Regions from separate parts of the Mesorhizobium sp. M0633 genome, predicted to be linked through region 2. Evidence: predicted binding sites of a transcription regulator. Region 2 holds the regulator's gene; each other region holds the start of a gene.

Evidence for each region. The regulator PhoB, encoded in region 2, activates phosphate uptake and scavenging genes when phosphate is short. The targets are predictions, from matches to a motif close to TGTCATNNANCTGTCAT.
Region 1: the regulator PhoB is predicted to act here: its motif matches at 2,800-2,816, upstream of ppk2 (polyphosphate kinase 2).
Region 3: the regulator PhoB is predicted to act here: its motif matches at 3,062-3,078, upstream of NKI47_RS09660 (esterase-like activity of phytase family protein).

Annotation. Positions count from the first base shown of each region.
Region 1 covers NZ_JAMYQC010000010.1:49,107-56,781, reverse strand. The annotation lists gene hemB (porphobilinogen synthase) at 1-675, shown strand, start outside; gene NKI47_RS13050 (dihydrofolate reductase family protein) at 1,076-1,723, shown strand; gene ppk2 (polyphosphate kinase 2) at 1,773-2,693, opposite strand; gene NKI47_RS13040 (aldo/keto reductase) at 2,974-4,017, shown strand; gene NKI47_RS13035 (hypothetical protein) at 4,131-4,289, shown strand; gene NKI47_RS13030 (DUF982 domain-containing protein) at 4,341-4,598, opposite strand; gene NKI47_RS13025 (GntR family transcriptional regulator) at 4,695-5,357, opposite strand; gene NKI47_RS13020 (multidrug efflux MFS transporter) at 5,555-6,814, shown strand; gene NKI47_RS13015 (DUF423 domain-containing protein) at 6,868-7,239, shown strand; gene NKI47_RS13010 (hypothetical protein) at 7,309-7,452, opposite strand.
Region 2 covers NZ_JAMYQC010000008.1:68,462-76,136, forward strand. The annotation lists gene xylF (D-xylose ABC transporter substrate-binding protein) at 1-692, opposite strand, end outside; gene NKI47_RS10705 (ROK family protein) at 979-2,223, shown strand; gene phoB (phosphate regulon transcriptional regulator PhoB) at 2,233-2,922, opposite strand; gene phoU (phosphate signaling complex protein PhoU) at 2,939-3,646, opposite strand; gene pstB (phosphate ABC transporter ATP-binding protein PstB) at 3,679-4,482, opposite strand; gene pstA (phosphate ABC transporter permease PstA) at 4,479-5,330, opposite strand; gene pstC (phosphate ABC transporter permease subunit PstC) at 5,334-6,323, opposite strand; gene pstS (phosphate ABC transporter substrate-binding protein PstS) at 6,383-7,444, opposite strand.
Region 3 covers NZ_JAMYQC010000007.1:127,244-134,918, reverse strand. The annotation lists partial or broken gene NKI47_RS09675 (sugar ABC transporter ATP-binding protein) at 1-1,247, opposite strand, end outside; partial or broken gene NKI47_RS09670 (substrate-binding domain-containing protein) at 1,216-1,899, opposite strand; gene NKI47_RS09665 (TIM barrel protein) at 1,942-2,931, opposite strand; gene NKI47_RS09660 (esterase-like activity of phytase family protein) at 3,179-4,657, shown strand; gene NKI47_RS09655 (L,D-transpeptidase) at 4,804-5,592, opposite strand; gene NKI47_RS09650 (MATE family efflux transporter) at 5,785-6,417, shown strand; gene NKI47_RS09645 (MATE family efflux transporter) at 6,435-7,256, shown strand; gene NKI47_RS09640 (MFS transporter) at 7,266-7,675, opposite strand, start outside.

The sequences.
Region 1 (7,675 bases), on a different contig from region 2:
GCCACCCGCGCCATCAAGCACGCGGTGCCGGAGATCGGCATCATCACCGACGCCGCGCTTGACCCTTTCACCTCGCATGGCCATGACGGCATCTTGCGCGAGGGCATTATCGTCAATGATGAAACGGTGGAGCAGGTGACGGCGGCGGCAGTCATCCAGGCGGCGGCGGGGGCCGACATCATTGCCCCCTCGGACATGATGGACGGCCGGATCGGTGCCATCCGCGATGCGCTCGACGCCAATGGATTTCAGGATGTGGCGATCATGTCCTATGCGACCAAGTTCGCATCCGCCTTTTACGGCCCCTATCGTGAGGCGGTCGGCACCGCCGGCCTGCTCAAGGGCGACAAGAAGACCTATTACATCGACCACGCCAATTCCGACGAAGCGGTGCGCGAGGCCGAGCAGGATCTCGCCGAGGGCGCCGACATGCTGATGGTCAAGCCCGGCCTGCCCTATCTCGACATCATCCGGCGGCTCAAGGACGAGTTGCAGATGCCGACCTTCGCCTATCAGGTCTCGGGCGAATATTCGATGATCAAGGCCGCCGCCGCCAATGGCTGGATCGATGGCGAAAAGGCGATGCTGGAATCGCTGCTCGCCTTCAAGCGCGCCGGCTGCGACGGGATTCTCACCTACTTTGCGCCCGAAGTGGCGGCGATGCTCAAGGGGTGATGCGCCTTTGTAGCGTCTACATCGAGTAGTGTTCGTTCGTCCAAAGCGCGACATGGAACGCCGCAGGACATCGCTTCAAGTTTACGCTGCCCCTCGTTGCCCTGCCGGGCATTTCTCGCCGTAAAGTGGCAGGGAGAAAGACGCGTTCGTAAAAGATTTCACCAATCTCCAGCGTTGCAAAAATATCGACGTTGCGGCCAGCCCCTTCTCCCCGTCACTATACAGGGAGAAGCTGCCGGCAGGCGGATGACGGGCGGCGCCGACATTGAGATTAGTTATTCCAACATGATTTGGAAGCGATTGCCCCGCCGGCGATTCAAAATACCGCTTGCAAAATGCAATCAGTTAAGCTACCCCGATAACTGCTTGCATCTCACAATTGGTTATCGAGGAGGCTCTCATGTCCAAACTTCGCGTCAGCGCTTTCACCTTGTCGATCGACGGCTTCGGCGCCGGTCCCGACCAAGACCTGAAGAACCCGCTGGGTGTTGGCGGGGAAGCCCTGCACGAATGGATGTTCGGCACCCGCACCTTCCGCAAGATGGTCCTCGGCAAGGATGGCGGGACCACGGACACTGACGAGGCGTTCGCCGCGCGCAGCTTCAAAAATATCGGCGCGTGGATCCTGGGCCGCAACATGTTTGGGCCGATCCGCGGCGAATGGCCGGATGACAGCTGGAAAGGCTGGTGGGGTGACAACCCGCCCTACCATGTGCCGGTCTTCGTGCTCACGCACCATCCACGTGATCCCATTGTCATGGAGGGCGGCACGACCTTCTATTTCGTGACCGACGGCATCCACTCAGCGCTGGAGAAGGCGAAAGCAGTGGTTGACGGCAAGGATGTACGGCTGGGCGGTGGCGTTTCTACGATCCGGCAATATCTCAAGGAAAAGCTCATCGACGAAATGCATCTGGCGATCTCACCGGTCCTGCTAGGCGCCGGCGAGAGCCTTTTTGCCGGCATCGACATGCCCAAGCTCGGCTATCGCTGCAGCGAGCAGGTCGCGACGCCGAAGGCCACGCATGTCATCATCGAGCGCACCTAGCTTGTTGCAGGGCGCCGCCATGGAGGCGCCGCCTTCCTCGCCGCTTTAGTCAGTACTTCTCCGGCACATACAGTTCGCGCGGCAGTACCTGGCGCTCGTATTCGGGATTGAAGACGCGCTCCGGCAGTGTGATCTCTTCGTGCGGCACCTCCTCATAGGGCATCTGCTTGAGGAGATGGTCGATGCAGTTCAGCCGTGCCCGCTTCTTGTCGTTGCCCTCGACGATGAACCACGGGGCTTCCGGGATATTGGTGCGGGCGAACGTTTCTTCCTTGGCCTTGGTGTACTGCTCCCAGCGCACGCGCGACTGGAGGTCCATCGGCGACAGTTTCCATTGCTTCATCGGGTCATGGATGCGCATCAAAAAGCGCATCTGCTGCTCCTCGTCAGTGATCGAAAACCAGTATTTGACAAGCGTAATGCCTGAGCGGACCAGCATGCGTTCGAAATCCGGAACGTCGCGGAAGAACTCCTCGACCTGATCCGGCTGGGCAAAGCCCATTACCCGCTCGACGCCCGAGCGGTTGTACCAGGAGCGGTCGAACAGCACGATCTCGCCGCCGGCCGGCAGATGCGGAACGTAGCGCTGGAAATACCATTGCGACTTCTCGCGCTCGGTCGGCGCCGGAAGTGCTGCGACGCGGCAGATGCGCGGATTAAGCCTCTGGGTGATGCGCTTGATAACACCACCCTTGCCCGCCGAGTCGCGGCCCTCGAAGACCACGACGAGCTTCTTCTTGTGATAGGCGACCCAGGATTGTAGCTTGATCAATTCGGATTGCAGCGTGATGAGATTGCGAAAATACTGCAGGCGGTCGATCGATGGCGGATGCGCATTCTTGTAGATCTTGGCGATCTCCATCGACAGCGCCGGCTCCGAGATTTCCAGCTCATAATCTTCGTCGAGCGTGTCGGCGAGTTCCGCTTCCAGCCAGTCCCTGGCCGGGGAATTCTGTTTTATCTCGGTCATTTGCGCTGCTCCGCTTACAGGCCTTGCCGGCCGCTGTCAGGCGCTCTGCCGCCCGGCCCGGCGGCCGGAAATCGAAGCGCTGGACCGATGTTAGTATAGGCCGGCAATGACGGTTTTATTGCAGCCACTACTGCGCCGGCTGTGCGTTCAATCCGCAAGATGTGATCGAGCTTGCCCTGCGGGGCGGGCGACAAGCGGAACGAATTATCCTACAAATGCCCGGTTCACTGAGGGGCTGTCGTTTGCAACGCCCTTTCCCGATAAATTGTGAGGATACGACATGGAATACCGCACTCTCGGCCGTTCCGGGCTGAAGGTTTCGACGCTGACCATGGGCACCATGACGTTCGGCGGCGGCGGCGCGTTTTCGGCGGTCGGCAAGACCGACCTCGACGAGGCGCGCCGGATGATCGATCTTTGCATCGATGCCGGCGTCAATGTCATCGACACCGCCAACGTCTATTCGAACGGGGTGTCGGAAGAGATCATCGGCGAGGCGCTCGGCGGCAAGCGCAAGGGCGACGTGCTGATCGCCTCCAAGGCGCGCATGCGGATCGGCAAAGGCCCCAATGATGAAGGCCTGTCGCGCTACCATCTGATCCGCGAATGCGAAAGGAGCCTTAAGCGGCTCAGGACGGATGTCATCGACATCTATTTCCTGCACGAGTGGGATGGCCTGACACCGCTTGAGGAAACCATCGCCGCGCTCGACACGCTGGTCGCGCAGGGCAAGGTCCGTTATGTCGGCTGCTCCAATTATTCCGGCTGGCAAGTTATGAAGGGGCTGGGGATCAGCGACCGTCAGCACCAGCCACGTTTCGTCACCCAGCAGATCCATTACACGCTGGAAGCGCGCGAGGCCGAGTATGAATTGTTGCCGATCTCGGTCGACCAGGGGCTCGGCGTGCTGGTCTGGAGCCCGCTTGCCGGCGGGTTGCTGTCCGGCAAATACCACCGTGACCAGCCGACCGCCCGCCAGCTCAGCGGCTGGTCGGAACCGCCGATCCGCGACGAGGACCGGCTGTGGCGGATCGTCGACACGCTGATCGATATCGGCAATAACCACGGTGTGTCGGCAGCGCAAGTGGCGCTTGCCTGGCTGCTCGGCCGGCCCGCCGTCAGTTCGCTGGTGATCGGCGGACGAACCGAAGCGCATTTCAAAGACAATATCGCCGCTGCAAGCCTGGTGCTTGGCGATGAGGAGCGCACACGCCTCGATGCGGTCAGCAGGCCGCCCGTGCTCTATCCCTACTGGCACCAGCAATTCACGGCAAAGGACCGGTTCGGGCCGGCCGATCTCGTCCTCGACCGCGACGGCGCCTGAAAAGCCGGGCTCTCCGGACTGCGCCGAGATATGGAGCCCGATCGTGCCTTGCGGTGTTGTGTTTGCGGTCCAATGCTCCTAGGCAAAGGCCAAGCACAATGAAAGGAAACGATATGGCACGAGCACCGAACTACGGTCAGGAACGCAAGGAACGCGACCGGCAGAAGGCTGCCAAGAAGGCGGAAAAGCAGGCTGCCAAGGTCGCAGCCAAGGAGCGATCGAAGCCCGAGGGCGAGAGCGAGTCCCAAACCAAAACCGAAACGACCGAGTGATGACGCCCGGCCTGTCAGGCGGTCCGGGCCTCGGTCAAATCCCGCTATGCCTCAGGCGGGCGCCTTGTCGCTGACGAAGACGTTCACTTCACGCGCGGCGGCAATAAAGGCCCGTCTTGCGTTCATGGCCGGCTTGTCGCCGGCCAGCGCATCATGACAGGCTTGCAACGCTTCGCGGTGCTTGGGGCTGCGCTTGCCGGGCCAATTGTTGAGGAGGTAGTCGGAAGCCTCGCGGGCCGTACGCAAGAGCTGATTGCTTCCCGCCGCGCCCTTGACGGTCACGGGTGTGTCAAATCGGTTGTTTTCCATCGCTGCTCTTACGCCATCGGCATTTGCGAAGCGAGACCGAAAGTAGCATTCTTCGCTCATCTGCTCTTTTCGTGATCAATGGCAGCCGATCCTCACTCAAGCGACGACGGCAAATCCCCGGGCGCGCAGGCCGCGCCGGTCGTTGCGCAGCGAGGTCACCAGCCGGTCGCGGCTGCCGATGATATGGGCCGAAAGCAGGCGGGCGGCGGTATCGGCATCGCCGGCCCGCACCGCCGACAGAATGGCATGGTGTTCGGCCCAGGCACGGCCGAGCGCTGCCTCGTCGCGAACCTCGAGCCAGCGGGCGCGCGACAGGCGTGTCATCACGTCGCGAACCGCTCTGAACAGGAACTCGTTGCCTGATAGACGCGCCAACTCGATATGAAAATCCATGCCGACACGATGCCATTCCTCGCGCGGGGTTTGGTCGTCGCAGGAATCGAGCATCGCCTCGATGATTTCGACGGCACTTCTGTCCTGCAAGGTGCAAGTTAGTCTGAGTGCCGCGACCTCGACCGCCTCGCGATAGACGGCGATCTGCTCGAGTTCAGCAAGATTGATGGGCGAGACCGTCCAGCCGCGGCCGTCGCGGCAGATCAGGCCTTCAGTCTCGAGCCGCAGCAATGCCGCCCTGACCGGCGTGCGCGATGCACCGAAGCGGCTTTCGACCCAGCGCTCCGTCAGCCGCTCGCCGGGACCGATCTCGAGCCCGAGGATCATCTCGCGAAGCTGCTTTTCGACGTTCTGCATCTGCGACATTGGCGTTCCGTTCAGGTCATTTGTTCCGGCAATCGGGTCACTGGCCGGCGTTGGCCGATCACGCCGGCCTTTGTCGATCATATTTGAGAGGCCCGCATTGACAGCGACGGGGCTTGCGTTCATGACAGATACCAGTTTGGTATCCCAAATTGGTATCCGTAGCAAGTTTCATGCAAGCTGGCCGGACAGGACATGACATGCCGCAAGACGCCGCCCTCGCCATGCAAGGCACGCACAACGTCCACTGGCGCCGCAATCTCGCCGTGTGTTTTGCCGGCTCGTTCAGCACGCTTGTAGCGATGACGCTGCTGTTGCCCTTCCTGCCGCTTTACGTCGAGCAGCTGGGCGCCGAGGGCCATGCGGCGATCGTGCAGTGGTCGGGCATCGCCTACGGCGCCACCTTCCTTGCTGCCGCGCTGGTCGCGCCCCTGTGGGGGCGGCTAGGCGACCGCTACGGCCGCAAACTGATGCTGGTGCGAGCCAGTTTCGGCATGGCGCTGTGTATGTCGCTGACCGGCATGGTGCAGACCGTCTGGCAATTGGTGCTCTTGCGCCTGCTGATCGGCTTTGCCGGCGGCTATTCTTCGGGCTCGACCATCCTGGTTGCCATGCAGACGCCGAAGGATCGCTCCGGCTGGGCGCTGGGCGTGCTGTCGGCCGGAATCACGGCCGGTGCCCTGGTCGGTCCGCTGCTTGGCGGCGCGCTGCCGCCGCTGATTGGCATCCGCGCCACATTCCTGCTCGCCGGCGGCGTCATTTTCCTGGCTTTTCTGGCAACCACCTTGCTGATCAAGGAGGCCCCTCGCCCGGTTGCCGCCAAGGCCGCGTCAGAAGAAAAAGTGAAAGACGGCTGGTCGCAGATTCCCGACAAGCGCCCCGTCGTCGCCATGCTGGCGACCGGCATGCTGTTGAGTTTCGCCACCATGTCGATCGAGCCGATCATCACCGTCTATGTCCAGCAGCTCATCGAAGATCAGAGCCAGGTCACGCTGGTCTCCGGCATCGTCATGTCCGCGGCAGCGCTAGGCGCCATCCTGTCGGCGTCGCGGCTCGGCAAGCTCGCCGACCGTATCGGCCACTGGAACGTCATCGTTGCCGCACTCGCCGTCTCGGCGCTGCTGCTGATCCCGCAGGCCTTCGTTACCCAGGGCTGGCAGCTCGTCGGCCTGCGTTTCCTGATGGGCCTGGCGCTTGGCGGTCTTTTGCCCTGCATCACCAGCGTCATCCGCCACAATGTGCCCGACGGGGTCGGCGGCAACGTGCTGGGCTTGTCGATCTCGGCGCAATATGTCGGGCAGGTCGCCGGACCGTTGCTCGGCGGCTTCGCCGGCGGCCATTTCGGTATGCGCTCGGTGTTTCTCGGCACATCCATTCTGATGGCGGGCGGAGCGGCCTATAACTGGCTGGTCCAGTCGCGCCGCGAACGCGACATGCTGGCGGAAGCCGGCAAATCCTGACACGGTTCGCGGCACTATCTCAGGCGGTCGCCAGGAATCACGGAGGCGTGGAAATGAGCACGGATGAACACGCGGCAGGCGGCCGCATTCTGGTTCTTGCCGGCGGCCTATGCGGCGCAACCGGCGTGGCGCTTTCGGCGGCGGCGGCACATCTCGGCGGCGCTTTCGTCGGTACGGCCGCATCCTTCCTGCTCTTGCATGCGCCGGTCTTCCTTACCGTCGGGCTGCTCGGTGGCAATAGCATCCTGCGAACCGGAAGCCTCATCCTTCTCGTCGGGCTTCTGCTATTCTCGGGAGATCTTTTGGCCCGCGACTTCCTTGGCTCGCGGCTGTTCCCGATGTCGGCGCCGATCGGCGGCACGTTGCTCATCGGCGGCTGGCTGATGATGGCCGCCTCGGCGCTGGTGCGCCCGCGCCGCCATTGATGCGGCAACCAATGGCCGCCGCTGCTCCTTCGCCAGCCGCCCTCGATCCACGAGCTCTGTCTTGCCAGCTCAGTCTCGCGGACGTTCGGGCCGGACTTGGCCATCGCTGTTGGTCGTCTTGACTACACGCCGCCGCTCCGGCCGTTCGGTGGCCGGCGAGATGCCCCAATAATTGCGATAGATGTCTTCGAACAGATGCTTGATCGGGTGCATGGTTTAATCTCCTCTAGTTTTTTGAATCGATCCAATCAGCGGGCACAAAAATAGGCCACCGATCAGCTCCGCTTGCGTCCTACGAGGAAACCCAGGTCGCGAATCCACGGACCGGTCCTATCTCGCCGCTTCCGGGCCTCCGCGCTCGAACGGATGCTCCAGTCGTTCCGGTAAATGTCCTCGAACAGATAATTGACGGGGTGCATGGCGCTCTCCTCTTGTA
Region 2 (7,675 bases):
GTCAGCGCGGCGACGACGCCGCCGGCAGTGCCGTCATTAGCGGCGACCACGGCATCGACCTTGTTGTCGTTGGCGGTCAGGAACTGTTCCATGTTCTTCTGAGCGTTGGCCGGCAGCCAGCCGTCCGTATAGGCCTCGCCGACATTCTTGATCTTGCCGCCGTCAATGGCCTCCTTCAGCACCTCCATCGAACCGGCAAACAGGAAATCGGCATTCGGATCGGAACCCGAACCCTTGATGAAGACGTAGTTGCCTTCCGGCTTCACCTTGAAGACTTCGCGGGCCTGCATGCGGCCGACTTCCTTGTTGTCGAAGGTCAGATAGAACACGTCCTTGTTCTCGATCAGCCGGTCATAGCCGACGACCGGGATGCCTTCGTCCAGTGCCTTCTGCACGGCCGGCCCGATGGCCGAGGCGTCCTGCGCCAGGATGATCAGTGCGCTGGCGCCCTGCGAGATCAGGCTCTCGACGTCGGTGAGCTGCTTGCCGGGGTTGGACTGTGCGTCGGCGGAAATATACTTGTCGCCTGCGGCCTCAATGGCCGCCTTCATTGCGGCCTCGTCGGTCTTCCAGCGCTCTTCCTGGAAGTTCGACCAGGAAACGCCGATGACCTTGTCTTTAGCCTGCGCCACCGACGCCAGCGCCAGCGTCATGGCGACACCCGCCAGAATGGCGGTCGTGAATTTCTTCATCATATCCTCCCTGCGCCGCGTACGGCGTGACCAATTGGCTCAAAGACCAGCTTAGAAGCTCTAATTTTTTCGAGCCTCGAAAAAATACTGGCCCGATCTCCGGCTGCTGTCAACATCGATTCTGATGGATTTTGATGACTCTGCGAGTTTTTTCGAGCGTCGGAATAAACGATGACAGCGCAACCTGCATCTGACACTATTTGCCTGCGTCCGACACTATTTGTCGGACATTACCGACGGCTTCCGGTTCATGAGCGGCCGCCGCAACCGGGAGGAAAGCAAAACAATGTCGGTCGGAATCCGCCATGACGATTTGCGCCGGCGCAACCGGGCGATGGTGATCTCGGCGGTGCGCCGGGCCGGCCAGCCATCGCGTACTGAGATCGCAGCTACTACCGGCCTCAGTCATTCGACCATATCGGCGATCTCTTCCGACCTGATACGGGAAGGCATCCTCGCCGAGAGCAAGGCAAGTGAGCCCGTTTCGTTGAAACGCGGTCGTCCGCAGGTCGGCCTCGCCCTCAACCCGGAAGCGGCGGCGGTGCTGACCGTGGTGTTGTCGCTGAATTTCCTGTCGGCCGCCATTATCGACTATACGGGACAGGTGGTCGCCGAGGAACAGCGCCGGCTGGACACGCTGACCATGCCGCGCGACGAGCTGATCCGTGAATGCATGGCCATCGTCCGGCGCCGGCTGCAGGATCCAGACCTTGACGTCCGCAGTGTCGCCCGCATCGCCCTGGCGATTCAGGGCATTACCGACTCCCCTGCACGCGCCATGCTGTGGTCGCCGATCACGCCGCAGACCGACATCGCCTTTGCCGACATGCTGGAGGACGAATTCGGCATCCCGGCAACGGTGGAGAACGACTGCAACATGATGGCGGTGGCTTTGCGCTGGCGCAATCCGGATCGCTATCGCGACGACTTCATCGCCATCCTGCTTTCGCATGGCATCGGCATGGGGCTGGTGCTGAAGGGCGAACTGTTCACCGGGACGCATTCCTCGGGTGGCGAATTTGGCCACATGATCCATCGTCCGGGCGGCGCGCTCTGCCGTTGCGGGCGGCGCGGCTGCATCGAGGCCTATGCCGGCAACTACGCCATCTGGCGCAACGCCAGGCAGATGAGCGAAGAAAGCGAACCGATCGCCGACGTCAGCGACGCCGACATGCGAGCACTGGCGGCCCGGGCGCGCGAGAAAGATGGGCCGGAACGCGAGGCCTACCGCAAGGCCGGCGAAGCGCTGGGTTTCGGTCTCGGCTCGCTGTTCGCGCTGATCGATCCGGCACCGGTCGCGATGGTCGGCGCCAGTGCCGCCGCCTTCGATCTGATCGAGCCGGCCTTGCGGAAGGCAATCGCCCAGACCGCCGGCGGCCAGCATTCGGGCTCGATCTCCTTCGATACAGAGCCGAACGAATTGCCGCTGATCCGCGAAGGCTGCGCGATGCGGGCGCTAAGCTTCGTCGACCAGGAGATTTTCGCGCCGGGCGCGCAAATGAGGCCCAGCGTCAGAAAGAACGTAGCCTGACCAGGCGGGTCAATCTTCCCTGATCGCATAGCCGGCACCGCGGATGGTGCGGATGACATCCGGCATCCGGCCGTTGTTGACGGCTTTGCGCAGCCGCCCGACATGCACGTCGACGGTGCGTTCGTCGATGTAGATTGTCTCGCCCCAGACATTATCGAGTAACTGGCTGCGCGAGAAGACACGGCCCGGATGCCGCATCATGAACTCGAGCAGCCGGAATTCGGTCGGCCCGAGCCTGATTTCGCTCTTCTTGCGATAGACCCTGTGCGATTCGCGATCGAGCACGATGTCGCCGACCTTCAGCACGCTGGACAGCACTTCCGGCTTGGCGCGCCGCAGCAGCGCCTTGACCCTGGCCATGAATTCCGGTGTCGAAAACGGTTTGACCAGATAGTCGTCGGCGCCGGTCGAAAGCCCGCGCACCCGGTCGCTCTCCTCGCCGCGCGCGGTCAGCATGATGATCGGCAGCCGCTCGGTTTCGGGGCGCACCCGCAACCGACGACAGAGCTCGATGCCGGAAACCGCTGGTATCATCCAGTCGAGCACCAAAAGGTCGGGCACATTCTCCTGCAAACGGATCTCGGCTTCGTCGCCGCGTGTCACCACCTCGACCTGGTAGCCTTCGGATTCGAGATTGTAGCGGAGCAGCACACCCAATGGCTCCTCGTCCTCCACCACCATTATGCGTGGTGCGATCATCGGCTGGGCACCCCCATCATGTCACCGGTGCGGACATTGTCGTTTCGTCCTGCTTCGGACGATTGACCGGCAATTGCTCGCCGGTCAGCACATAATACGCATTTTCGGCGATGTTGGTGACATGGTCGCCGATCCGCTCCAGATTCTTGGCGCAGAACAGCAGGTGCGTGCAAGCGGTGATGTTGCGCGGATCTTCCATCATGTAGGTCAACAGCTCGCGGAACACGGACGTGTATTTGACGTCGATGCGCTCGTCGGCGGCACGCAGCTTGGCCAACGCGGCCGCATCGCCTGCAGCATATTCCTCGATGACACCCTGCACCTGGATGAGAACCAGCTGCGCCATCGCGTCGATGGAATGCGACAGGTCCCGCGGCGTGGCGCTGAGGCCGACCGCACTCACGCGCTTGGCGATATTCTTGGCAAGGTCGCCGATGCGTTCGAGGTCGCCCGCCATGCGGATCGCTCCGACCACATGGCGAAGATCGTGGGCCATCGGCTGGCGTTTGGCGATCAGGGTGATGGCGCGGTCGTCCAGTTCGCGTTGACGCGCATCCATGATGGCGTCGTCGGAAACGACGCGTTGCGCCAGCACGTTGTCGGAATTCAACAGGGCCTTGGTCGCCCCGCCGACCATCGAACCGGCGAGGTCGGCCATGTCGCGGATCAGCTTGCTGATCTGCTCGAGATCCTCGTCGAAAGAAGCGACTGTGTGTTCGCCCATGGTCCTGTCCTCATATGCATGATCGGAACGGCTCAGCCGAAGCGGCCAGTGATGTAGTCCTGCGTGCGCTTCTCGCGGGGCGACGTGAAGATCTTCTCGGTCCGGTCGAACTCGACCAGTTCACCCAGATACATGAAGGCGGTCTGGCGCGACACGCGCGCCGCCTGCTGCATGTTGTGGGTGACGATGACGATCGTATAGTCGGCTTGCAATTCGTCGATCAGTTCCTCGATCTTGGCAGTCGACAGCGGGTCGAGGGCCGAAGCCGGTTCGTCGAGCAGAATGACTTCCGGCTTCACGGCCACGGTGCGGGCGATACAGAGCCGCTGCTGCTGGCCGCCGGACAGGCTCAAGCCGCTGGCGTTGAGCTTGTCCTTGACCTCGCTCCACAGCGCGGCGCGCTTCAACGCCTGTTCGACGCGGCCGTCCATCTCGGACTTGCCGAGGTTCTCGTAGAGCCTGACGCCGAAGGCGATGTTCTCGTAGATCGACATCGGGAACGGCGTCGGCTTCTGGAACACCATGCCGATCTTGGTCCTGAGGAGGTTGAGATCCTGCGACCGGTCGAGAATGTTCTTGCCGTCGAGCAGCACCTGGCCCTCGGCCGTCTGTTTTGGGTAGAGCTCATAGATGCGGTTGAACACACGCAGCAGCGTCGATTTCCCGCACCCCGAAGGGCCGATGAAGGCCGTGACACTGCGCTCAGGCAGTGACAGGCTGATGTCCTTCAGCGCCTTGCTCTGGCCGTAGTAGAAGTTGAGATTCTTGACCTCGATCTTCGTCTTCTCGACGACCGTTTCGGCCATCGTCATGTCTGGGGACAACATCTGTGTCATCTGTCCTCTCTGCGTCCGGTAAGGCTGCGGGCGAGGATGCTCAAGCCCAGAACCGTCAGGGTGATTATGAGTGCGCCGGTCCACGCCAGTTGCTGCCATTCCTCGTAAGGGCTGAGAGCGAACTGGAAGATGGTCACCGGCAGGCTGGCCATCGGCGCGTTGATATTGCTGCTCCAGAACTGGTTGTTGAGCGCGGTGAAGAGCAGCGGCGCCGTCTCGCCGGAAATGCGTGCTATCGCCAGCAATATGCCGGTGACGATGCCGGACAATGCGGCGCGGTAGGCGACCGAACGGATCACCACCCAGCGTGGCGCGCCGATCGCGGCACCGGCTTCACGCAACGCGTTCGGCACCAGGTTGAGCATGTCTTCAGTGGTGCGCACGACCACCGGAATGACCAGGATGGCAAGCGCAACGGCGCCGGCAATGGCCGAGAAATGTCCCATTGGCCGCACCATCAGCTCATAGACAAACAAGCCGATGATGATCGACGGCGCCGACAACAGGATGTCGTTGATGAAGCGGACGACGGTGGTGATGCGCGAAAAGCGTCCATACTCGGCCATGTAGGTTCCCGCCAGCACGCCGATCGGCGTGCCGACGACAACGGCGATGATCGTCATCAGCAGGCTGCCCGCGATGGCATTGAGCAGGCCGCCGGCCTCGCCCGGTGGTGGCGTCATCTCGGTGAAGACCGCGAGCGAAAGCCCGGCTGTGCCCTTATAGACCAGTGCGCCGAGAATGAGCGCCAGCCAGGCAAGCCCGATGCCGGCGGCGACGACGCAAAGCGCCATCATCACCGAATTCCTGGCTTTGCGGCGGCTGTGGAGCGATGAGGATGTCGACATCGGTCAGGCTCCCGTACGGGCGTCGATCCGCATCAACATATAGCGGGCGGCGGCAAGGATCAGGAAGGTGATAACGAAGAGGATCAGGCCGAGCGAAACCAGCGAGGAGGTGTAGAGGTCGCCGTCGGCCTCGGTGAATTCATTGGCGATGGTCGCCGAGATCGTCGTGCCCGGCGCGAACAGGGAGGCACTGATGCGGTGGGCGTTGCCGATGACGAAGGTCACCGCCATGGTCTCGCCGAGCGCCCGGCCCAGGCCAAGCATGACGCCGCCCATGATGCCGATGCGGGTATAGGGAATGACCACGCGCCGGGTCACTTCCCAGGTCGTGCAACCGATGCCATAGGCCGATTCCTTCAGCACCGCCGGCACCGTATCGAAGACGTCTTTGGTGATCGAGGTGATGAAGGGCAGCACCATGATGGCAAGGATCAGCGCCGAGGTCAGAAGGCCGATGCCGTAAGGAGGGCCGGCGAAAAGGCTGGATAGTCCCGGCACGCCGTGGAAGACGTTGATGATGAAGGGCTGTATCGCCGTCTGCAGGAACGGCGCGAACACGAACAGGCCCCAGATGCCGTAGATGATCGAAGGAATGCCGGCCAACAGCTCGACCGCTATGCCGATCGGGCGCCTGAGCGGGCGCGGGCAGAGCTCGGTGAGAAAGACTGCAATGCCGATGCCGATCGGAACCGCGATCAGGATGGCGATGGCCGCCGTGACCAGGGTGCCGTAGATCGGCGCCAGTGCGCCAAATTTTTCCGTGACCGGATTCCAGCTTTCAGTCGTCAGGAAGGAGAAACCGAAGGACGACAGCGCCTGCCACGAGCCGGCAAACAGCGAGATCGCGACACCGCCGAGGATGACCAGCACAAGAATTGCGGAAGCGCGGGTGAGTCCGCGGAATATGGCATCGGTGAGCGCGAAGCGCCGCACCGTAGCTTCCCTGGCCCGGGCTGCTGCAGATGATGGCATGGCATCGGAAGCGATGGTCATTGGGTCCTCGCGATTAAAGGCAACAGGGAGGGCGCCGTCGACGCCCTCCCTGGAGGAGATTACATAGCCGAGTAGAGCGGCTTGCCGTCGTCGCCGACAACTTCCTTGGCCCACATGGCCTTGACGCTCTCGACCACCTTGTCGGGCATCGGAACGTAGTCCAGCTCGCCGGCCATCTCGTCGCCCTTGTCGTATGCCCAGGCGAAGAATTTGAGCGCTTCGCCGGTGGTCGCGGCATCATCCGGCTTCTTGTAGAGCAGGATCCACGTTGCCGCCGTCATCGGCCAGGACTCGGCGCCCGGCTCGTTGGCGAGGATGACGCCATAGCCCGGCTGCGAGCTCCAGTCGGCATTGGCCGCTGCCGCCGAGAACGCCGCCGCGGCGGGCTCGACCTTCTTGCCGTCCTTGTTGATCATATCGGTGTGGGTGAGCTTGTTCTGCTTGGCGTAGGCATATTCGACATAACCGATCGCGCCGCCGGTCTGGGAGACGTTATTGGCAACGCCCTCATTGCCCTTGGCGCCGATGCCGACCGGCCATTCCACGGCCTTGTCGACGCCGACCTTTTCTTTCCAGTCCGCGCTGACGTCGCCGAGGTAATAGGTGAAGTTGAACGTCGTGCCCGAACCATCGGAACGGTGAACGACCGCGATCGCCTGCGAAGGCAGCTTGACGTCGGGATTAAGCTTCTTGATCGCTTCGTCATCCCAGCTCGTGATCTTGCCGAGGAAGATGTCGGCCAGCGTCGGGCCGTCGAGAACCAACTCGCCCGGCTTGATGCCTTCGAGATTGACGACGGGAACGATGCCGCCCATCACCATCGGGAATTGAGCCAGTCCGGACGCTTCAAGCTCGTCGCCCTTGAGCGGCGCATCCGAAGCGCCGAAGGTAACGGTCTTGGCTTTGATCTGCTTGATGCCGCCGCCGGAACCGATCGACTGGTAGTTAAGGCCAATGCCGGTGTCTTTCTTGTAGGTGTCGGCCCACTTCGCATAGATCGGGTAGGGGAAGGTGGCGCCGGCGCCGGAGATGTCCGCGGCGAGCGCGGCGGACAGGGTGAGGGTGGTCGTCGCCGCAGCCATTGCAATCGCAACGGCCGCCGAGCGGATGAAATGTCTCATGTGGCCTGCTCCTGTTCGGAATATGGTCTCTCGGCGCCATTCCTCCGGCGCCCGCTGAGGCCAATAGCCCCCGATTATTACAGTCGCATGACAGTTTCATGTCGCTCCGGTAACGTCGTCCAGCCGGGTAAGAAGGAGCGGCCGCGGGCTTTGTCGGCATGGGCCGCGGTTTGCCGCTGGAATCAGCAGCTTGCTTGAATTCCGGCCGGCATCGTCTGCTCGGCGATCGTA
Region 3 (7,675 bases), on a different contig from region 2:
GCGAGTTCCTCGATCAGGTGGTAGATCTCCGCCTTGGCGCCGACATCGATGCCGCGCGTCGGCTCGTCGAATAGAAGGATCCGCGTTCCCGCCGCCAGCCAGCGGCCGATGATCGCTTTCTGCTGGTTGCCGCCGCTGAACAGGCGGATCGGCCGGTCGAGCAGGAACGGCCTGAGATTGACGCGTTTCATCTTCTCGGCTGTCACGCGCTTCAGCCGGCGATGGTCGATGAGGACGCGCGGCGCGAACACGCCCATCGAGGCCAGCGCCATGTTGCTGGAGATCGACCGCAACGGCACGATGCCTTCGCGCTTGCGCTCCTCCGGCACCAGGCCGATGCCGGCCGCGATCGCGTCGCGCGGACTGGAAAGTTTTACCGCCTTGCCGTCGATCTCCATTGCGCCTGATGAGGCCCGGTCGGCGCCGGCCAGCAGCCGCAGCAGTTCGGTGCGGCCGGACCCGACCAGGCCGGCAATGCCCAACACCTCGCCGCGATGCAGGTCGAACGAAACGTCACGGACCTTGGTTACCGAGGCGAGGCCACGCACGCTCAGCCTGATCTCGGGGGAAGCATGCGAGCGGTGTTGTTCCTGGGCGAGCTCGCGGCCGACCATCATCGAAACGACGGCCTTTTCCGACACCTGCGCGAGATCGACGGTTTCGACCACAACGCCGTCGCGCATGACAGTGGCGCGCTCGCAGATACCGAACACCTCGTCCAGCTTGTGCGAGACATAAACGACGGCGACACCGTCGCGTGCCAGACCTGCAATGACTTCCGCCAGTCGTTCGAACTCGCTCGGCGTGAGGCTCGACGTCGGCTCGTCCATCGCCACGATCCTGGCGCGGTCGAGCAGCGCCCGGGCAATCTCGACGATTTGCCGCTGCGCCACCTTCAGCGAGCCAAGCGGGGCTGCCGGGTCGATGGTCGTATCGATGGCGGCCAGGGCTTGCGCAGCGCGGCGTTCCTGCTCGCGCCGTGCGACGAAGACGCCGCCGCGCGTCAGCGGATGGCCGAGGAACATGGTCTGGGCGACGCTGAGGCGTGGCACCTGCTGTAATTCCTGATGGATCATCGCCACGCCCGCGGCGCGTGCGGCGACCGGATTGTTCAGCGTCACCGGCTTGCCGTCGATCAGCACGCTTCCCGCCGTCGGCCTGTAGACCCCCGACAGGATGCGCAGCAGCGTCGATTTGCCGGCGCCGTTTTCACCGAGCAGTCCATGGATTTCGCCGGCGCCGGTTACCGGGGACGCTGGCGATGACGTCGAACTTGCCGGCCTCGGTGATCGTGGTCTTGAAACCGTCGGTACGCTGGACGGCGGCGTAGACGCCGGCCTGGCCCTCGACGATGGCGACCTTGCCGCCGTCCGGCCGGTTCTTGATGAACCATTTGGCGACGCGCACGCCATTGTCGCGCTGGACATTACCGACATAATGCTCGGCCTGCGGAATAACAGCATCATTGACGTTGACCACCGGCACGTTGGCCGCCTTGGCCTGGTCCATGATCGGCTGCAGGTTGGAGTCGGTCTGCGGCGAGACGAGCAGCACGTTGTAGCCCTGTGTGACCAGGCCTTCGGCGATGGTGAGCTGGCCGAGCTGGTCGCCCTCGCTCTGCGCTGCCTGGTAGACGACGGGCACGCCGATGCGGTCGCCGAACGACTTGTAGCCCTCTCCCAGCGAGCGCCAGTATTCATTGGTCAGCGTCTTGGAGACCGCACCCGCCTTGGTGCCCTCGGGCAGCTTGGGGAACGCACCGAACCTGGCCTCGAGCTGCGACCAGTCGATGCGATCCTTCTCGGTGTCGGAATTGAGCGGCGCGAGGTCCGCGGAAAAAGCCGAGCCGATTGACAGCGCCATCAGGGCAGCGGCAGCGGTGGCAAGTAGAAATTTCATGGTCTTTCCTCCCTGGTTGAAAACGGTGATGGCGCCGGAGCTTCAGCTGTCCGGCCCGAGCATGGCTTCCTGGATGATGGCCTGCGAGGCGACCGCGTCCTGACGGTCGACGGCAGTGGACAGGCGATTGTCCTTTTCCAGCCGATCGACGACGCGCAGCATGCGCTTGACAGTCGCGATGTTGACTTCGCATTCGTGGACCGGGTCGAGCCCGGTCATGTCGGGGAACGTGTCGAAGTAGATGGCGCCGGCATAGCCGTCTCGACGGATCTGCCTGAGCAGCTCGATCGTCTGCAGCGTATGCACGGCCCCGACCATCAAGCCGTCGTCGCGCTTGGCATAGCCATCGTTGAGGTGCACGCCGAGCAGCTTGCTGTGCCGTGCCACGAGCGCAGCGGCGAAAGCCGGCTGCTCGTCGGCGTAGAGCACATGGGCGAAATCGAGCGTCACGCCGAGATTGGGCAGGCCGATCTCGCGGATCGCCAGCAACGTCGTCGCCGCATCGGGCATCAGGCTGTAGGAGCGCGGCTCGTTGGGTTTGTATTCAAGGCTGATCTGGCAATCGGGGTCATGCGCCGCAACTTCACGAATTCCATCGATTTCGTGTTGCCAGAGCGTCGCATAATCGGCCTGGAAAGCATAATCGAAGCCATCCTGCCCGAGCCACAGCGTCATCAGGCTGGCGCCAGCCTCGCGCGCGGCGTCGATCCCGGCCTTGGTCATGTCGATGGCCTCGCGGCGAACGGCCGGATCCGGATTGGTGAAGGCGCCGAGCTTGAAGGCCGGGTTGGAGTAGTAGCGCATGGCGAAACCATTGATGGAAAGCCCGAGATCGCCGAGTTTGCGCGCCATTTCCGCAGGCTTTTCATCGACATGGTCGGGAAAGTTGAGGTCGAGATCGGTCAACTCCGCAACCTTCGCCGCACGTGCCGCCATTTGCAGCATGGACGGTTTGCCGACAAGATCGGGCCACTCGGCCTGTGGCCGCGAGGCAAAGGAATTGAGGCGGGTGGCGAAACGACAGACTGTCATCGGTGGCCTTTCATCGTCATAACTTCACATAAGAACGATAATTTGTAAAGTTGTTAATTGCACTCTCGGCGGCGACGGATTCGCATGTCCAGGCCAGTTGCGACCACAAGGGTCAAAGCAAGCGCGGCACTGTCACGCAAGTATCATGTTCGCGTCCTAGATCGCTTCTCCGAAGGCTTTCGCGGCATCCTCGATGCGACGCGGCGCTTTTTCGGGCCCCGGCAGCTTTGTCTCAAAGAGGATATCCATGAAAAACCTGCACCGAACCGCGTCCCTCGCTGTCGCGCTGGCGATGTTCACCGCCTTGACTCCGGCCCTGGCAGAAAACTCCGCGACCGTCGGCGGCGTCAGCTTCGTCAACAAGGGCCTGGTCGGCGTCGGCCGCATCCCGGCCAGCCAGAAGGACAAGTTCGGCGAGACGTTTGGCTCCGGCTCAGGCATGTCGATCGATGCTGCCGGCTGGACGCATGGCGCCGACGGCTACAAGGGCTCGTTGTGGCTGTTGCCGGATCGCGGCTACAATGTCGTCGGTACTACCGACTACCGGCCGCGCCTCAACACGATTGCCATCGAGTTCGCTCCGATCACGCCGGGTGCAGTGCCAGCCGCCGGCCAGGAACAGTCGGGCCTCAGGGCGACGCTTGCCGACACCATGCTTTTGACCGACGACAAGGGCGCCGACGCAACCGGGCTCGATCCGCTCAACGGCGTGCGTGCCGCGACCGACGACATGCCGATCCTGCCCGAAGCCAACGGCAAGCTCGCGCTCGATAACGAAGCGATCGCACGGCTGCCCGACGGCACGATGTTCATCTCGGACGAATACGGTCCGAACATCTACCGCTTCTCCGCCGATGGGCGTCTGATGTCGGCAACGCAGCCGCCGGCGGCGCTTGTCCCGATGCGTCACGGGACGCCAAACTTTGCTTCCAACAATCCGGGACCTGGCGCGGCAGACCCAGATCCGAAGGATCCCGAAACCGGCCGTCAGAACAACCAGGGCCTCGAAGGCATGGCGCTGACGCCGGACGGGAAGTTCCTGATTGCCGTGCTGCAGTCGGCCCCAAGGCAGGATGGCGGCGATTCCGCCTCGACGCGCCAGAACACGCGCGTGCTGGTCTACGATGCCTCGGATCCCGGCCAGCTCAAGCTCGCGCATGAATATGTCGTGCCGCTGCCGGTGTTCACCGATGCCAAGGGCAAAACCAAGATCGCCGCGCAGAGTGAAATCGTGGCGCTGTCGGACAAGACCTTCCTGATGCTGGCGCGCGACAGCGGCAACGGCCAGGGGCTGAAGGGCGACACCTCGCTCCATCGCGAGATCAGCGTCGTCGATGTGTCGGCGGCAACCGACATCGCCGGCACAGAGTTCGACAAGGACAAGCCGCTGGCGCCCAAGGGTGAGCTCGATCCATCGGTGACGCCGGCCAAGCTGACGCCGTTCATCGACATCAACGACAAGAGCGAGCTCGGCCGCTTCGGGTTGCACAATGGCGCGCCCAACGACCGCAACAACCTTTCGGAGAAATGGGAGGCGATGTCGGTGGTGAGCGTCCTCGATCCAAAGCTGCCCGACGACTATTTCCTGTTCGTCGCCAATGACAATGACTTCCTCACGCAGGACGGCTTCCAGGTCGGCGCGGCCTACAAGGCCGAGGATGGCGCCGATGTCGACACCATGTTCCTGGTCTATCAGGTCACGCTCCCAGGCCTCACCGGGAAGTAGCGGCAGCCATACAGGCGGAGGCGCCGAACGCGTCCGCCTGAGCTGGCGCGATTGAACGGTCGTGCCCCTTCAGTTGCGGCTCGCCCGCGAAAAGACGGTGTCCTAAGCATCGCAAAACCTGCGACTGACGATCCAGTCGAAGGCACTTACCTCAACATCTCCGCGTCCCTTGGCACGCCTGCATCGATCGGCTCGGCCGTCCTGTTTGACACGGCGGCGATCTTCCCGGCGGCCGACAGGTTCGGGCGCACGAAGACCGGCACGACGCCATCGACGCGGCTGTAGAGGTCGATAATGTCCTGATTCATGAAGCGCACACAGCCGGAGGAAGCGTTCTTCCCGATGGAATCCCACTCCGGCGTGCCGTGCAGCCTGTACATCGTGTCCTTGCCGTCACGGAAGAGATACAGCGCGCGGGCACCAAGCGGGCTCTGCGGGCCGGGCGGCATGCCGTCCTTGTATTTCGCCAGTTCCGGCCGGCGTTGGATCATTTCCGGCGGCGGCGTCCAGACCGGCCACTTCTTTCTCGCCTGAACCACGGCGCTGCCGGTCCATCCGAAACCGGCCTTGCCGAGGCTGACGCCATAGCGAATTGCCTTGCCGCCGTCGCGCACCAGATAGAGGAAGTGCTCGGAAGTATCGACGACGATCGTGCCGGGTTTTTCTCCAGTCGGGTCGGCCACGATTTGACGCACGAATTTCGGATCGACCTTGGCTACCGGAATTGCCGGCAGTTGATAGCCCTCGTCGATGCGCGCGGCATACATGCTTGCGGCATCGCCGAGAGCCGGATCGCTTGGTGCCGCGGGCACCGGCGGCGCCGCCACGTCCGTCGTGGTGCACGACGAAAGAGCCACGGAGGCCGCGCCCAGAGCGGATGCACCAAGAAAGGCGCGCCGGTTCAGGCGCTCAAAAAACAACGGAATATCGGACATGAGCCCCCCGGCTTACCGATGAGATCCAGGAAAATGCGGCCCCACGCGTGCGGGATCAATATACGATTCCGAAAGGTTTGAGAAATGCTTAGATCAAGGCACGCCAGGCGGAATTTACAGCGCCGCATCGACCTCTCCCGTTAAATCGGCAATCATTGCGGACTCAGACAAGCCTTCGCCGAGTTGCCTGCCATGGACGACAACATGCCCCCGCGCCGGCGGACCGGCGACCTCACCAGTGGGCCTATCCCGCGCACCCTTCTACTGTTTGCCCTGCCGGTGCTCGGCTCCAATGTGCTGCAGTCGCTCAACGGCTCGATAAATGCCGTGTGGGTCGGCCGTTTCCTCGGTGAAGCGGCGCTGACCGCCACGTCCAATGCCAACCTTGTGCTGTTTCTCATCCTCGGCACCGTCTTCGGCATCGGCATGGCGGCGACCATCCTGGTCGCGCAATCCGTCGGCGCCCGCGATCTGCCCGAAGCCCGGCGCATCGTCGGCACCAGCGCCACCTTCTTCTTCCTCGTCTCGGTGGTGTTCGCGGTCTGCGGCTGGATCTGGGTCGATGCGATCCTCGATGCGCTCGGCACGCCGGCCGATGCGTTGCCGCTGGCGCGCTCCTATCTGCGCATCATCTTCCTCGCCGTGCCGATGATGAACCTGCTGTCCTTCGTCATGACGGTGCTGCGCGGCGCCGGCGATTCGCGCACGCCTTTCCTGTTCATGGCGCTGGCCGTCGTGCTCGACGTCGTTTTGAACCCGTTGCTCATCCTCGGCATCGGCCCGTCCCCGAACTCGGCATCGCCGGCTCGGCCACCTCGACGCTGATCGGCCAGACGGTAAGCGTGGTTGCCATCCTGATCGTGCTTTATGCGCGCAAGCACCCGCTGCGGCTGGCCGGCGCTAATCTCGCTCTGCTGCGGCCGGACCCGGCGCTGCTGCGCATTGTCGTCTTCAAGGGCGTGCCGATGGGCCTGCAGATGATCGTCGTTTCGGCTGCGGCGCTGACGGTGATGGGCATGGTCAACTCGTACGGCTCGCAGGTTGCAGCTGCCTACGGCATAGCCGCACAGCTCTGGACCTATATCCAAATGCCGGCGCTCGCCATCGGCGCCGCGGTGTCGTCCATGGCGGCGCAAAATGTCGGCGCCAGGCGCTGGGACCGGATTGGACGCATCGCCACCTCCGGCGTCGGCTTCAACCTTGTGCTCACCGGCATGCTCGTCGCGCTGCTGTTCGTATTCGATCGCGCGGTGCTCAGCCTCTTCCTTGGCAGCGACAGTGCAGCAATCGAGATCGCCACTCACATCAACAAGATCGCATCGTGGTCCTTCATCCTGTTCGGCATCACCATCGTGCTCTTCGCCACCGTGCGTGCCACCGGCGCGGTGATGCCGCCGCTGATCATCCTGGTGATCTCGGTGCTGCTGGTGCGCACCAGCTTCGCCTATTTCTTCCGAAGCGTGATCGGCGAGGAAGCTCTGTGGTGGAGCTTTCCGGCTGGCTCTATAACCTCGCTCGTGCTGGCCGCGGCCTATTATCGCTTCGGCCGCTGGCGCAGCCTGCACATGATCGAGAGCCGGCCGGCTGCCGGCGAACCGCCGGATACCGGCCTCGGCGTACCGCGCCAGCGCGCGCATCTTTCGCCCGAGACACCGAACGGCTGAAAGGTCGGCTCAGCGCGCGTATTTCGCGCCAAACCCGAGAGCGACCAGGGAAAAGACGACAATCATGCCGGCAAAGGCCAGGCTTGCCACGGTCGCACCTGCCACCGTCGACAGAACGCCGATGCCGATGACCGGCAGCGCGTTGCCGCAAAAACAGCAGATGAAGAAGGCCGAGACGACTTCGGCGCGCCGGTCCGCCGGCGCGATCTCGTTCACCACTTGCAAGCCGCCGCGATAGCCGAGCGCTGCCGCCACGCCGCACAAGGCGGTCCCGGCAATCATTATGGCCATCGAGGCGAAGACCTGCGCCGCAACAATCAGCGCGACGGTTGGGATCATCAGCGCGAGCGCCGCGAACATCGCGGCTCGGCTCGAAAGACGTGCTGTCGCTACAATGGTGGCGGCCGTCACGATTGCCA